3 regions of the Mycobacterium sp. NGS69 genome follow, and region 2 is predicted to be linked to each of the others. Evidence: riboswitches for the same ligand, from Rfam matches in the RefSeq annotation. Region 2 holds a riboswitch; each other region holds the start of a gene.

The links. Region 2 has a riboswitch for cobalamin ahead of AC5Y2S_RS06735 ((2Fe-2S)-binding protein). Riboswitches for the same ligand answer to the same signal wherever they lie in the genome.
Region 1: another riboswitch for cobalamin. It lies ahead of metE (5-methyltetrahydropteroyltriglutamate--homocysteine S-methyltransferase); the one in region 2 lies ahead of AC5Y2S_RS06735 ((2Fe-2S)-binding protein).
Region 3: another riboswitch for cobalamin. It lies ahead of AC5Y2S_RS16330 (PPE family protein); the one in region 2 lies ahead of AC5Y2S_RS06735 ((2Fe-2S)-binding protein).

What each region holds. Positions count from the first base shown of each region.
Region 1 is NZ_JCALCD010000004.1:633,058-637,121, forward strand. Features, by position in the region: gene AC5Y2S_RS15765 (SDR family oxidoreductase) at 1-219, shown strand, start outside; gene AC5Y2S_RS15770 (cytochrome P450) at 216-1,151, shown strand; cobalamin riboswitch at 1,199-1,388, shown strand; gene metE (5-methyltetrahydropteroyltriglutamate--homocysteine S-methyltransferase) at 1,518-3,791, shown strand; gene AC5Y2S_RS15780 (DUF3556 domain-containing protein) at 3,924-4,064, opposite strand, start outside.
Region 2 is NZ_JCALCD010000002.1:313,097-317,160, reverse strand. Features, by position in the region: gene miaB (tRNA (N6-isopentenyl adenosine(37)-C2)-methylthiotransferase MiaB) at 1-776, opposite strand, end outside; gene recX (recombination regulator RecX) at 824-1,339, opposite strand; gene recA (recombinase RecA) at 1,311-2,360, opposite strand; cobalamin riboswitch at 2,526-2,656, shown strand; gene AC5Y2S_RS06735 ((2Fe-2S)-binding protein) at 2,697-3,374, shown strand; gene AC5Y2S_RS06730 (DUF3046 domain-containing protein) at 3,474-3,668, opposite strand; gene AC5Y2S_RS06725 (glycosyltransferase) at 3,692-4,064, opposite strand, start outside.
Region 3 is NZ_JCALCD010000005.1:81,857-85,920, reverse strand. Features, by position in the region: gene AC5Y2S_RS16335 (AMP-binding protein) at 1-1,236, opposite strand, end outside; cobalamin riboswitch at 1,328-1,491, shown strand; gene AC5Y2S_RS16330 (PPE family protein) at 1,534-3,099, shown strand; gene AC5Y2S_RS16325 (cation efflux transmembrane domain-containing protein) at 3,104-3,760, opposite strand; gene AC5Y2S_RS16320 (class I SAM-dependent methyltransferase) at 3,915-4,064, shown strand, end outside.

The DNA.
Region 1 (4,064 bases), on a different contig from region 2:
GTGCTGGGACCGGGCCACCTCACCCTGGATCCGGCGACCGGCCGGATCGTCATCGGCAAGGGGAAAGGCGAGGTCTCCCGGGCCGACGTCGCGCTCGCGGTGGCCGCGTCGCTGCACGACGCCTCGACCATCGGCCGCACCATCGAATTCAACAACGGCGCCGACGGGACCGGCGTCCCCATCGCCGACGCACTGGCTCACCAGGGACAGGGCACGTGAAGCTTGGCGACTGCCCGGTCTTTCCCGCCGAGGCGGGAGCCGCCCTGAGCACGGACCGCGGCGTGGGGTGGCGCCTGGCGCGACAGGCCGGCCCGGTTTTGCGAGATCCGGCGGGCAATTGGGTGTTCGTCGTCGGGCGGGATGAGGTGTTGGCGCATCTCGACGACGCGAGGCTGGATCGGGCCCGCGCCCTTCCCGAGAGCGATCTCGACGTTCATCAACGGCTGTTCGCCCCGAAAGCCGCTCACGACATCGCGGCGGCGTTCCGCCCGACCGCCGCCGCGCTGATCGATCGTTTCGCCACCGCCGGCGGCGGTGACGCGCTGGCCGAGGTGACCGCGCCGATGGCGGACGCCCTTTTCGACATCGTGTCGCGCCTGCGGCTGTTGCCCGCGGAGCACCTGGCCGGGCGGTCCGGCCACGTCTTCGCCGAGGCCTGCCGCAACCTGTCCAAACACGCCGGCTGGCATTTACTCGTCTTGGCGGGCGACCCCGAATTGTGCGACGCGCTTCGACGCCACCCCGAGCTGATCCGCGGGTTCGTTGAAGAGGTCCTCCGGTTGGAGCCGATGGTGCAGGGCTGCCAACGATTCACCACCCAGCCGACGACCGTCGGCGGGGTCGAGCTACCCGCCGGCATGGTGGTGATGTTGTGCATCGCCGCGGTGCAGCGGGACGGCAGCGATGCCATGTCCACCGACGATCTCGTGATTGGCGTTAGGGCGCACCGGCATTGGAGCCTGGGTGCGGGGTCCATGCGTTGCCGTGGCGGCCACATCGTCCGGCAGGTGTTGCGCGTGCTGGTCGAGGAGTGGGTCGGCCGGGCCGGGCATCTCGGGCCCGCCCCCGGTTTCCGGCCGACGGCCGGGTTCCCCAACACCGAGAACTCCTTGTGGCTGCCGAAGCTGCCGCTGGTGACGAGGGCCTTGTAAACTCCGCTCCGCAGCTGGTTTGCCGTCGCCGCAACCGTGGCGCCGGCATCGAGCGAGGCATGTTAGGCATGCGTCGCGAGAGGGAACCCGGTGGGAGTCCGGGACTGTCCCGCAGCGGTGAGCAGGAACGACCGCCGTCACACGCACTGATCGAAAGATCGGGAAGCGACGGCCACTAGGAGCACCACTCGGTGCGCGCCTGCGAGTCCGAAGACCTGCCGGCTGCGCCGGGCGCGCCGCGTCCGGCCGGGTCATCGCCTCGTGGAATGGGCGTTTGGTCGTTGCCGTTGCGGCTTGTGTGCCGCGACGGACTCGGCTGTTGCGTCCGCCGGCGGTGATCCACCCGTCGAGTGTTAGGACGAAGAAGTGAGCACCTCTCAACCATTCACCGCCACGGTTACCGGCTCCCCCCGCATCGGCCCGAAACGCGAACTCAAGCGCGCCACCGAGGGCTACTGGGCCGGGCGCACCGACCGCACCCAACTGGAGTCCGTCGCGGCTTCGCTGCGCCGCGACATGTGGACCCACCTGGCGGCCGCCGGCCTGGACTCGGTCCCGGTGAACACCTTCTCCTACTACGACCAGATGCTCGACACGGCCGTGATGCTCGGCGCGCTGCCGGTGCGGGCCACCGCAGTCGCCGACGAACTGGACCGCTACTTCGCCCTGGCGCGCGGCAACGACGACATCGCGCCGCTGGAGATGACGAAGTGGTTCGACACCAATTACCACTACCTGGTCCCCGAGATCGAGCCCGCGACGCGGTTCGCACTCAACCCGGACAAGGTGCTTTCGGAGCTGAAAGAGGCTTTTGCGCAAGGGATTCCCGCGCGTCCCGTCGTCATCGGCCCGATCACGTTCCTGTTGCTGAGCAAGGGCATCAACGGGGGCGGCGCGCCGATCGAGCGGCTCCGCGAACTGGTGCCGATCTACTGCGAGCTGCTCTCGCTGCTCGCCGAGCACGGCGCCCGGTGGGTGCAGTTCGACGAGCCCGCCCTGGTGACCGACATCTCCCCCGACGCGCCGGCGCTGGCAGAGGCGGTCTACACCGCGCTCGGGGCGGTGAGCAACCGGCCGGCGATCCACGTCGCCACCTACTTCGGCGACCCGGGCGCGGCGCTGGCGGGCCTGGCCCGCACGCCCGTCGAAGCCATCGGGATCGACCTGGTGGCCGGCGCCGGCACCGCGGTGGCGGGCATCCCGGAACTGTCCGGCAAGCTGCTGGTGGCCGGCATCGTCGACGGGCGCAACGTCTGGCGCACCGACCTGGAATCGGCGCTGGCCAAGCTGGCCACCCTGCTGGGTTCGGCTGGCAGCGTGGCGGTTTCGACATCGTGCTCCACCATGCATGTGCCGTATTCGCTGGAGCCCGAAACGGGTCTGGACGAAAGCCTGGGCAGCTGGCTGGCGTTCGGGGCCGAAAAGGTCAGCGAGGTGGTCACTCTCGCGCGCGCACTGCGGGACGGGCGAGACGCCGTCGCCGAGGAGATCGCGGCGTCCAACGCGGCCGTCGCCTCCCGTCGCAGCGATCCGCGGCTGCACAACAGCGCCGTCCGCGCCCGGATCGAGGAGATCATCGCGTCGGGCACGCACCGCGGCGACGCGGCGGGGCGCCGCGCCAGCCAGGAGGCACGGCTGCACCTGCCGCCGTTGCCGACCACGACGATCGGCTCGTACCCGCAGACGTCGGCGATCCGCAAGGCGCGCGCGGCTTTTCGGGCCGGCGAGATCGACGAGGCCGAGTACGTCGCCAAGATGCGCAAGGAGATCGCCGACGTCATCGCGTTGCAGGAGGAACTGGGTCTGGACGTGCTGGTGCACGGGGAGCCCGAGCGCAACGACATGGTCCAGTACTTCGCCGAGCAGCTGGAGGGCTTCTTCGCCACGCAGAACGGCTGGGTGCAGTCCTACGGCAGCCGCTGCGTGCGACCGCCGATCCTCTACGGCGACGTCGCGCGGCGCCGCCCGATGACCGTCGAGTGGATCAGCTACGCGCAGTCGCTGACCGACAAGCCGGTGAAGGGCATGCTGACCGGGCCGGTCACGATTTTGGCCTGGTCGTTCGTCCGCGACGACCAGCCGCTGGCCGACACCGCCAACCAGGTGGCGCTGGCGATTCGCGACGAAACGGTGGACCTGCAGGCCGCGGGCATCGCGGTGATCCAGGTCGACGAGCCGGCGCTGCGCGAGCTGCTGCCGCTGCGCCGCGCCCAGCAGGAAGACTACTTGCGTTGGGCCGTGGCGGCTTTCCGCCTGGCGACGTCCGGCGTGGCCGACTCGACGCAGATCCACACCCACCTGTGCTACTCGGAATTCGGTGAGGTGATCGGCGCCATCGCCGACCTGGACGCCGACGTCACGTCGCTCGAGGCGGCCCGCTCGCACATGGAGGTGCTGGACGACCTGAACTCGGTCGGCTTCGCCAACAGCGTCGGCCCGGGCGTCTACGACATCCACTCACCGCGGGTGCCCAGCGCGACAGAGATGGCCGAGTCGCTGCGGGCGGCGTTGAGAGCCGTGCCGCCGCAACGGCTTTGGGTCAACCCCGACTGCGGGCTGAAGACGCGCAACGCCGACGAGGTGACCGCGTCGCTGCGGAACATGGTCGCCGCGGCGCGGGAGGTGCGAGCGGATACGTGACCCCCGAACGTCACGCTGGCGCTGCGCTCGGCGCCTCGTCGGCGCTTGGATTTTCGCGAGCCTAACCCCACTGCGATTTTCGGATCGAAATTTCGCAGTGCGGTTAGGCTCGGCGTCGCCCGGGCCCGAGCGTCACTCTGGCGTGACGTTCGGCGCCTCCTCCGTCAGCACCTGGACCGGCACGTCGTCGGCCCAGGGCTGGCGGGTCACCATGTCGGCAACTCGCACGATGCCGCGCTCGAACTCGCCGGTCGCGGCGTCGACCAGCCGGTA
Region 2 (4,064 bases):
TCGATGACGTCGTCGGTGAACTCGGCCGGGTGCGGCGAGGTGAACCGCACGCGCTCCAGCCCGTCGATGCGCCCGCAGGCCCGCAGCAACTCGGCGAAGGCGCCGCGATCGCGCGGCAGCGTCGGGTCGGCGAAGGAAACGCCGTAGGCGTTGACGTTCTGGCCCAGCAGGGTGATTTCCAGCACGCCGTCGTCCACCAGCGATTGCACCTCGGCGAGGATGTCGGCCGGGCCGCGGTCGACCTCCTTGCCGCGCAGCGAAGGCACGATGCAGAACGTGCAGGTGTTGTTGCATCCGACGGAGATGGAAACCCAAGCGGCGTAGGCGGATTCGCGGGCGCTCGGCAGCGACGACGGGAACTGCTGCAGCGCCTCGGCGATCTCCACCTGCGCGACCTTGTTGTGGCGGGCGCGGTCGAGCAGCGTCGGCAGCGACCCGATGTTGTGCGTGCCGAAGACGACGTCCACCCAGGGCGCCTTGCGCAGCAGCGCGTCGCGGTCCTTTTGGGCCAGGCAGCCCCCGACGGCGATCTGCATGTCGGGGTTGCCGCGCTTTCGCGGCGCCAGGTGGCTGAGGTTGCCGTACAGCTTGTTGTCGGCGTTCTCCCGGACCGCGCAGGTGTTGAAGACCACCACGTCGGCGTCGGCACCGTCTGCCGCCCGCCGGTAGCCGGCGGCTTCCAGCAGGCCCGCCAGCCGCTCGGAGTCGTGGACGTTCATCTGGCAGCCGTAGGTGCGCACCTGGTAGGTGCGCGCGGGGGCCAGCGTCGACGTCACGGGGCCATGGTACGGCGGCCGGGGCGGACGGAATTAACCCGCAGCTATTAGACCCGCCTGCGCTCCCGTTCGGCGGCCAGTTCGGCGAGCACGACCTCGCACGCCAGGTTCTGGCCGTAGCCGCGGCGCGCCAGCATCCCCACCAGCCGGCGAGTCACGCGCTCGTCGTCGTCGCTCAGCGTCTCCCGCCGCAACTTGGCCCGCACCAGCTGCTCGGCGCGGTCCCGCTCGGCGCCGGCGTCGATCCCGCCCAGCGCGGTGCTGATCACCTCGTTGTCGACGCCCTTGGTACGCAGCTCGGCGGCCAGGGCGCGCTTGCTCTTTCCCGCGTGGGCGTGCCGGGACTGCACCCACTGCGCTGCGAAGTCGGCGTCGTCGACCAGCCCCACTGCGGCCAGCCGGTCGAGCACGCGCTCCCGCACGTCGTCGGGGTATCCGCGCTTGGCCAGCTGACCGGACAGCTCGGCGCGGGTGCGCGATCTCGCGGTGAGCAGGCGCAGGCACAGCGCCCGCGCCTGCTCCTCGCGGGAGGGTTCAGAAGTCGACGGGAGCGGGGAGGACATCGCCGGAGGGGTCATCGGTCACCACCGCACCAATGCCGAGCTTTTCCTTGATCTTCTTCTCGATCTCGTTGGCGATGTCGGCGTTCTCCACCAAGAAGTTTCGGACGTTCTCTTTGCCCTGGCCGAGCTGTTCGCCCTCGTAGGTGAACCAGGAACCGGACTTGCGGATGAAGCCCTGGTCCACGCCCATGTCGATCAGCGAGCCCTCCCGGCTGATGCCCCTGCCGTAGAGGATGTCGAACTCGGCCTGCTTGAACGGCGGCGCCACCTTGTTCTTGACGACCTTGACCCGGGTGCGGTTGCCGACCGCGTCGGTGCCGTCCTTGAGCGTCTCGATCCGGCGCACGTCCATGCGCACCGACGCGTAGAACTTCAAAGCCTTCCCACCCGTGGTGGTTTCGGGGCTGCCGAACATCACGCCGATCTTCTCGCGGAGCTGGTTGATGAAGATCGCGGTGGTTCCCGAGTTGTTGAGCGCACCGGTCATTTTCCGCAGCGCCTGGCTCATCAGCCGGGCCTGCAGGCCGACATGGCTGTCGCCCATCTCGCCTTCGAGCTCCGCGCGCGGCACCAGCGCGGCCACCGAGTCGATGACCAGGATGTCCAGCGCGCCGGAACGGATCAGCATGTCGGCGATCTCCAGGGCCTGCTCCCCGGTGTCGGGCTGGCTGACCAGCAGCGAATCGGTGTCGACGCCGAGCTTCTTGGCGTAATCCGGGTCCAGCGCGTGCTCGGCGTCGATGAACGCCGCGACGCCGCCGGCGGCCTGGGCGTTTGCCACGGCGTGCAGTGCGACGGTGGTTTTACCCGAGGACTCCGGGCCGTAGATCTCCACCACCCGGCCCCGGGGCAGGCCGCCGATGCCCAGGGCCACGTCCAGTGCGATGGATCCGGTCGGGATGATCGAGATCGGTTGACGCGTCTCGTCGCCGAGACGCATCACCGAACCTTTGCCGTAGCTCTTCTCGATCTGGGCCATCGCCAGCTCGAGGGCCTTCTCGCGGTCGGGGGCTTGCGCCATGATGCCTCTTCCTATCGTCGGTGTGTCGGTGACCGGTATCGGTCGGTTGGCCGTGACCCTAGGCGCGGGGTCCGACAAGTCTCCGAACGCTCACCACAGTAGCCGAACACGTGTTCGATTCAAGGAGACACGCCGGGCGCGGCGAACGGCGTGTGGCAACATTTGCTACCGAAAGGCGCTGACGGGGCTGACAACCTGAGGAAACCGGTGCGAATCCGGTGCGGTCCCGCCACTGTGACCGGGACGGGCATGCCCCGACCCGAGAGCCAGATACTCACCGTCAGCGCTTCCTCACCAGAACTGGGGCGGATTTCCCCTTAAGAGGATTGGTTGCGCATGGACATTTCTGCTGAGCTGGCCGAAATATCTTCCTACAAAAGGTTTTTCACGTTCACGGTCGGTGGTGACGCGGCCGGGTGGCATCCGGTCAGGCAGTCCTACGCCGACGGTTTCGCCGATCTGATCGACGCCACCGCGCGGCGGTACCACACGTCGGACCTGCGGATCGCCGCCTCGCTGGTGCACCTCGGCCACGCCACCCGGTTGTGGTCGCCCGTGCTGGCGTGCGCGTTGGGCCATGGCGTCGTCCCGGACCTCAAGGACCTGCAGCGCGCCGATGACGGGGCGCAGCTGCGGATCCCCGAGCCCATCGGCCGAGCGGTCGACCGTCCGTCGGCGAAGTCGCTGTACCGCATGGTGGTCAAAGGGCACATGAACCCGTTCGCCGCGGGATTGCGCGTCAAGCTGGCTCCCGCCCTGCTGGCCGGCAACATCGCGTCCGCGCTGGTCGGGGCGTCCCGGGCGCTGCTCGTCGCGCGCCCGGACCTGCGGCCCTCGATCGTCGCGATGACGGAGTCGTTGCTGGACAGCGGCATGCTGGCCGGCTCCGGCGTGGTCAGCGGCCCGCATCTCGGGTTCCGGCGCCACAGCTGCTGCCTGTTCTACCGCGTGCCGGGGCGGTCCGTGTGCGGCGATTGCGTGTTTCGGCGGGACCGGCGGACCGGGCGGAAATGAGTGTGCAGCCTGGGCTTTCAGTGTGTATCCAGGGCGGAAAACCGGCCCCGAATCGCGCCATCAGCTCACACTCAAAGCCACCAGCTCACACTCGAGAGCTCACCACTGATCGCGCGGCACGTCGAAGTCGACGCACAGGGCGCGCCAGACGTCGCGCGGGTCGACCCCGTCCTCGATCGCCTGGGCGGCGGTGCGGCCGCCGAACCCGGTCAGCACGTGATCCGCCAGCACCGACGCCCCGTAGGTGGACCCGAACCGCAACACAACCCGCTCGTTGAACTCCGTCAGCCGCACGCCCGCCAACATACCCAGAGCCGCTACCCGGCAAGCGCCAGCGCCTGGTGGCACACCCGCACCGGGTCGGCGACGTCGGCGACACCGGCTGCGGCCTGCCGCGCCGCCTCGCGGTAGCCGGGCGCCGACAGCACCTCGCCGACCGCGGCGACCAGCGCGTCGGGGGTCAGCGGCCGGATCAGCCGTCCGCTCCCCTGGCGCGCCACCCGGTTCGCCATCTCCCACTGGTCCCCGCCGCCGGGAACCACGACGAGCGGCACGCCGGCCAGCAGCGTCTTGGCCACGATCCCGTGACCGCCGCCGCAGATCATCAGGTCGGCGTGCGTCAACAGGTCCGACTGGCGCCCCAGCCCGGCCACCGCGTACGGCGGCAGCGTCAACTGGGCCCCGCCCAGC
Region 3 (4,064 bases), on a different contig from region 2:
GATCGACTCCTTGGTGCCGCCGCCCGTGTACCCCTCGAAGGCGAGCACGTTGCCGACGAAGATCCGTCCCGGCGTCCCGACGGGCGCCTCCTGCCCCTCGCCGGTGAAAACCTTGACCACCGACCCGGGCACCACCCCACCGACGCACCCCGGCGCGACGGACAGGTCGGCCGGCGTGGCGATGGTGGCGTAGGCGACCTCGGTCGAGCCGTACATGTTGTAGACGACGGGCCCCAGGTCCCGCAGGGCCCGGGTGGCGAGCGCGGCGCCGAGCTGGGATCCGCCGACGAACACGATGCGCAACGAGGTCAGATCGTGCTCGGCCAGCGCCGAGAAGCCCAGGTCGAGAATGCGCCGCAGCATGACCGGCACGACGATCATCGCGCTGGCCCGGTGCGCGGCCACGCTGTCCAGCGTCCGCTCGGCGTCGAAGTGCCGGCGCAACACCAGCGTCGAGCCCAGCACCATCGCGTACATCGCATGGCTGAAGCCCATCGAATGAAACAGCGGCACACAGCATTCGGTGACTTCCCGACCCCTAAACGGCACCTTGCCGAGCAGCCCGCCGACCGGGATCAGCGAGGCGGGCTCGGAGCGCAGGGCGCCCTTCGGGACACCGGTCGTCCCGCTGGTCGAGATGACGATCTTGGGCCGGCCGCCGGAGCTGGGGGGCGGGCCGGGGTCGCCGCGCTCGATCAGCGCATCGAGGGTGTCGGCCCCCGGCGTGTCCGCCCACGCCCGAAGGCGGCCCAATCGCGGATGGGCGTCGGCGACCACGCCGGCGTACTCCTCGTCGTAGACCAGGAGGTCGGCACCCTCGCGGGCCAGCACCTCGGCCAGCTGGGTGCGACCGAAGCCGGTGTTGAGCAGCAGCACACCGGCGCCCGACTTGGCGGTGGCGAAGACCGCCTCCAGGAAGCCCCGGTGATTGCCGGTCAGGATTGCCACGCTGGCGCCCGGGCCGAGGCCGCGCCGGCGGAACTCGTTGGCCAGCGCGTTGGTTTGCTCGTCCAGCTCGCCGAACGTCAGCGGCCCACGCTCGTCGATCAGCGCCAGCCCGTCGCGATCCCGCGCGGCCGCGATCACCGTCGCCGCGCCCATCAGGCCGTAGCGGTCGAGCGCGCGGAGCACCGGCGCGATCCGGCCGGGCGGCATCGTTCGCAATCCCCCGGACCGGGCATACATCAGCAGCGACGAAGCTTCCAACCCGAGACGCCTGAGCAGTTTCGCGGTCATTGCTTTAACTCTGCCGATCGATCGCGGCGTGGCTTAGGGCGCAACGCCACCCCCTGCCGGGACTTTGGTCACGGCGCGGCAACCGCGGGCGTGCAACAATACTGCGCGTAAGGCGATGACGATGCAGGAAGCCGGTGCGAATCCGGCGCGGTCCCGCCACTGTCATCGGGGAGCGACCCTCAGCAGCCACGGCGTGAGCTGGAAGGCGAGGCGAGCAGCGATCCGAGAGCCAGGACACTCGCGTCGTCGCATCCTGCGACCCGGGGCGGTGTACCCCGAGAGAGCTGGCAATCCCTCATGCCACATTCGTCATGGCATCGCGCCCCGATCTGGATGGCGTCCCCGCCGGAAGTGCATTCAGCGTTGATCGGCAGCGGCCCCGGGCCGGGTGCGTTGCTCGCGGCCGCCGCGGCGTGGGGTGCGCTCAGCACCGAATACGCGGCGGCGGCAAAGGAACTCGAGGCGCTACTGGCCGCGGTGCGGGCGGGCTCGTGGGCCGGGCCGGCCGCCGAGTCCCATGCGGCCGCGCACGCCCCGTATCTGGCGTGGCTGGAGCGGGCCGGCGCGGACAGCGCCGCGACGGCCGCCCAGCAGGAGATCGCAGCCGCCGCCTACGCCGCCGCGCTGGCGGCGATGCCGACCCTGGCGGAGCTGGCCGCCAACCACGCGACCCACGCGGGGTTGGTGGCGACGAATTTCTTTGGCATCAATACGATCCCGATCGCGCTGAACGAGGCCGACTATGCGCGGATGTGGATTCAGGCCGCGACCGTGATGAGCGCGTATCAGGGCGCGACGACGGCGGCGGTGGCGGCGGCACCCCGGACCACCGCGGCGCCGCAGATCGTGACGGCCGATGCGCTCGTGGCCGCGGCCGCCGCGCCATTACCCCCCGACCGGCAGGACGACGTCCTGCAATGGTTGCAGCAGAACGGGTTTACCGACTTCTACTACGCCCACCTGCAGCCGTTGATCGACTCGCTGATGCTCGACCCGTTTTTCCAGTCGCTGTTCTCCGGCTTCGATCCGTGGCTGCCCGTGCTCGGCAATCCCCTGAGCTTCCTCAGCCCGTTCAACATCGCGTTCGCCCTCGGCTACCCGATGGATTTCGGTTCGTACTCCGCCTTTCTGGCGGAAACGTTCGCGTTCATCGCGGTGGATGTCACCGCGGCGCTCGCCTCGGGTAATCCCACGACCATCGGCTGGACCCTGGTTTTCGTCACCGTCGAGGCCGTCGGCACGATCATCACCGACACTATCGCGTTGCTCAAGACCCTGCTGGAGCAGAACATCGTGCTGCTCGCGGTCTTCCTGCCGCTGATCAGCGCCTCCTTGGCGCCGCTGGCCGCCGTCCCCGCCACGCTGGGCGGCCTGTCCGGCCTGGCCGGCATCAAGGGCCTGATCGTCGTGGTGCCGCCCGCGCTGCCCGCCGCCATGCCGCCGGTGGTCGCGCTCGCCCCGGCCATGCCGGCCCCGAGCCCGCCGCCGCCCGCTCCGGTCCCGGCGCCGGCTCCGGCCGCCGCGACGGCGGCCGCTCCCACCGCCGGGCCGCCGCCGCCGGCCGGTACGCCACCGACGCTGACCGGGGCGGCCATGGGCGTCGGCATGGACGGCTCGGCCTACCTGGTCGGTGGGCTGAGCGCGGATACTCGTCGGGCGGCGGGCGCCGCCGCGCGGAAGGGGGCGCCGGAGCCGGACAGCGCCGAGGCTCCGGTGGTCGCCGCGACGCCCGAGGAAGCCGGATCGCCGCGGCGCCGCCGTCGGCCCAAAGCGACGCGGCCGGGCCGTGGCTACGAATACATGGACCCCGAGCCCGAGGCGCCGCGGCTGCCGATGCTCCCCCGGACGTGGGAACCGCAGTGACGGCTCAGCAGCCGCAGGAGTGGCCGCGCCAGGTCCGGACGCCCTGCCAGGCCGCGGCCCCGGCGACCCCAAGACCCACCGCGGGGTCAACCCACCACGCGCCCGACCAAAGTCCCGTCAGCGCGAGGGTGATCAGCACCCCGGCGGCCTGCACGCCGCACAGGTAGTTCTGCGTGCCTTCGCCCTCGGTGGCCTCCGAGCCGAGCCGCGCGCCCAGTCGGCGGTTGGCCCGCCCGAGGATCGGCATCAGCACCAGGCCGAGGGCGGCGAGCGCGATGCCGATCACCGACGTCTCGGCGTGGTGCTCCTCGGTCAGGTCCCGGATGGATTCGGCGGCGATGTACGGGGCGGTCAGCCAGAACGACACCGCCACACCGCGTTGCGCGCGCCGCTCGGCCGTCTCGGAGAGCTCCCGTGCGCCGCTGAACCGCCAGATCACCATCGCGCTGGCCAGCGCCTCGGCCCCGCCGCCGAGCGCCCACCCGGTCAGCGCGATGGACCCGACCGCCAGTCCCTGCCACAAGCCGACGCCGCCCTCGACAAGCACCACGACCAGGCTGATCCAGGCCAACTGGCGCGCCCACCGGGCGTCGGTCCGCCAGCCCACATCCCGGCTCCCGGCGGCGTGGCATTCGCCGACGACGGCGGGCGAAATGGTCATTGCGCGAGGCTAGCGACGGCGGGGTGGGCCTGCGGGCCCGCACACGCGGACGTAACACAACCGTGTCCGGGCTCTTACACACCGCACCCGCGGGCGGCCGGCGCCCGGGCGCCGTCGTTATTGTGGCTAACCAGTAGCGGCGAGAAGGGACGGCATGGCGCGCACCGACAACGACACCTGGGACCTGGCGACCAGCGTGGGAGCCACCGCCACCATGGTGGCCGCGGGACGCGCCCGCGCGACCCGGGACGCGCTGATCGACGACCCGTTCGCCGAGCCGCTGGTGCGCGCCGTCGGAGTCGAC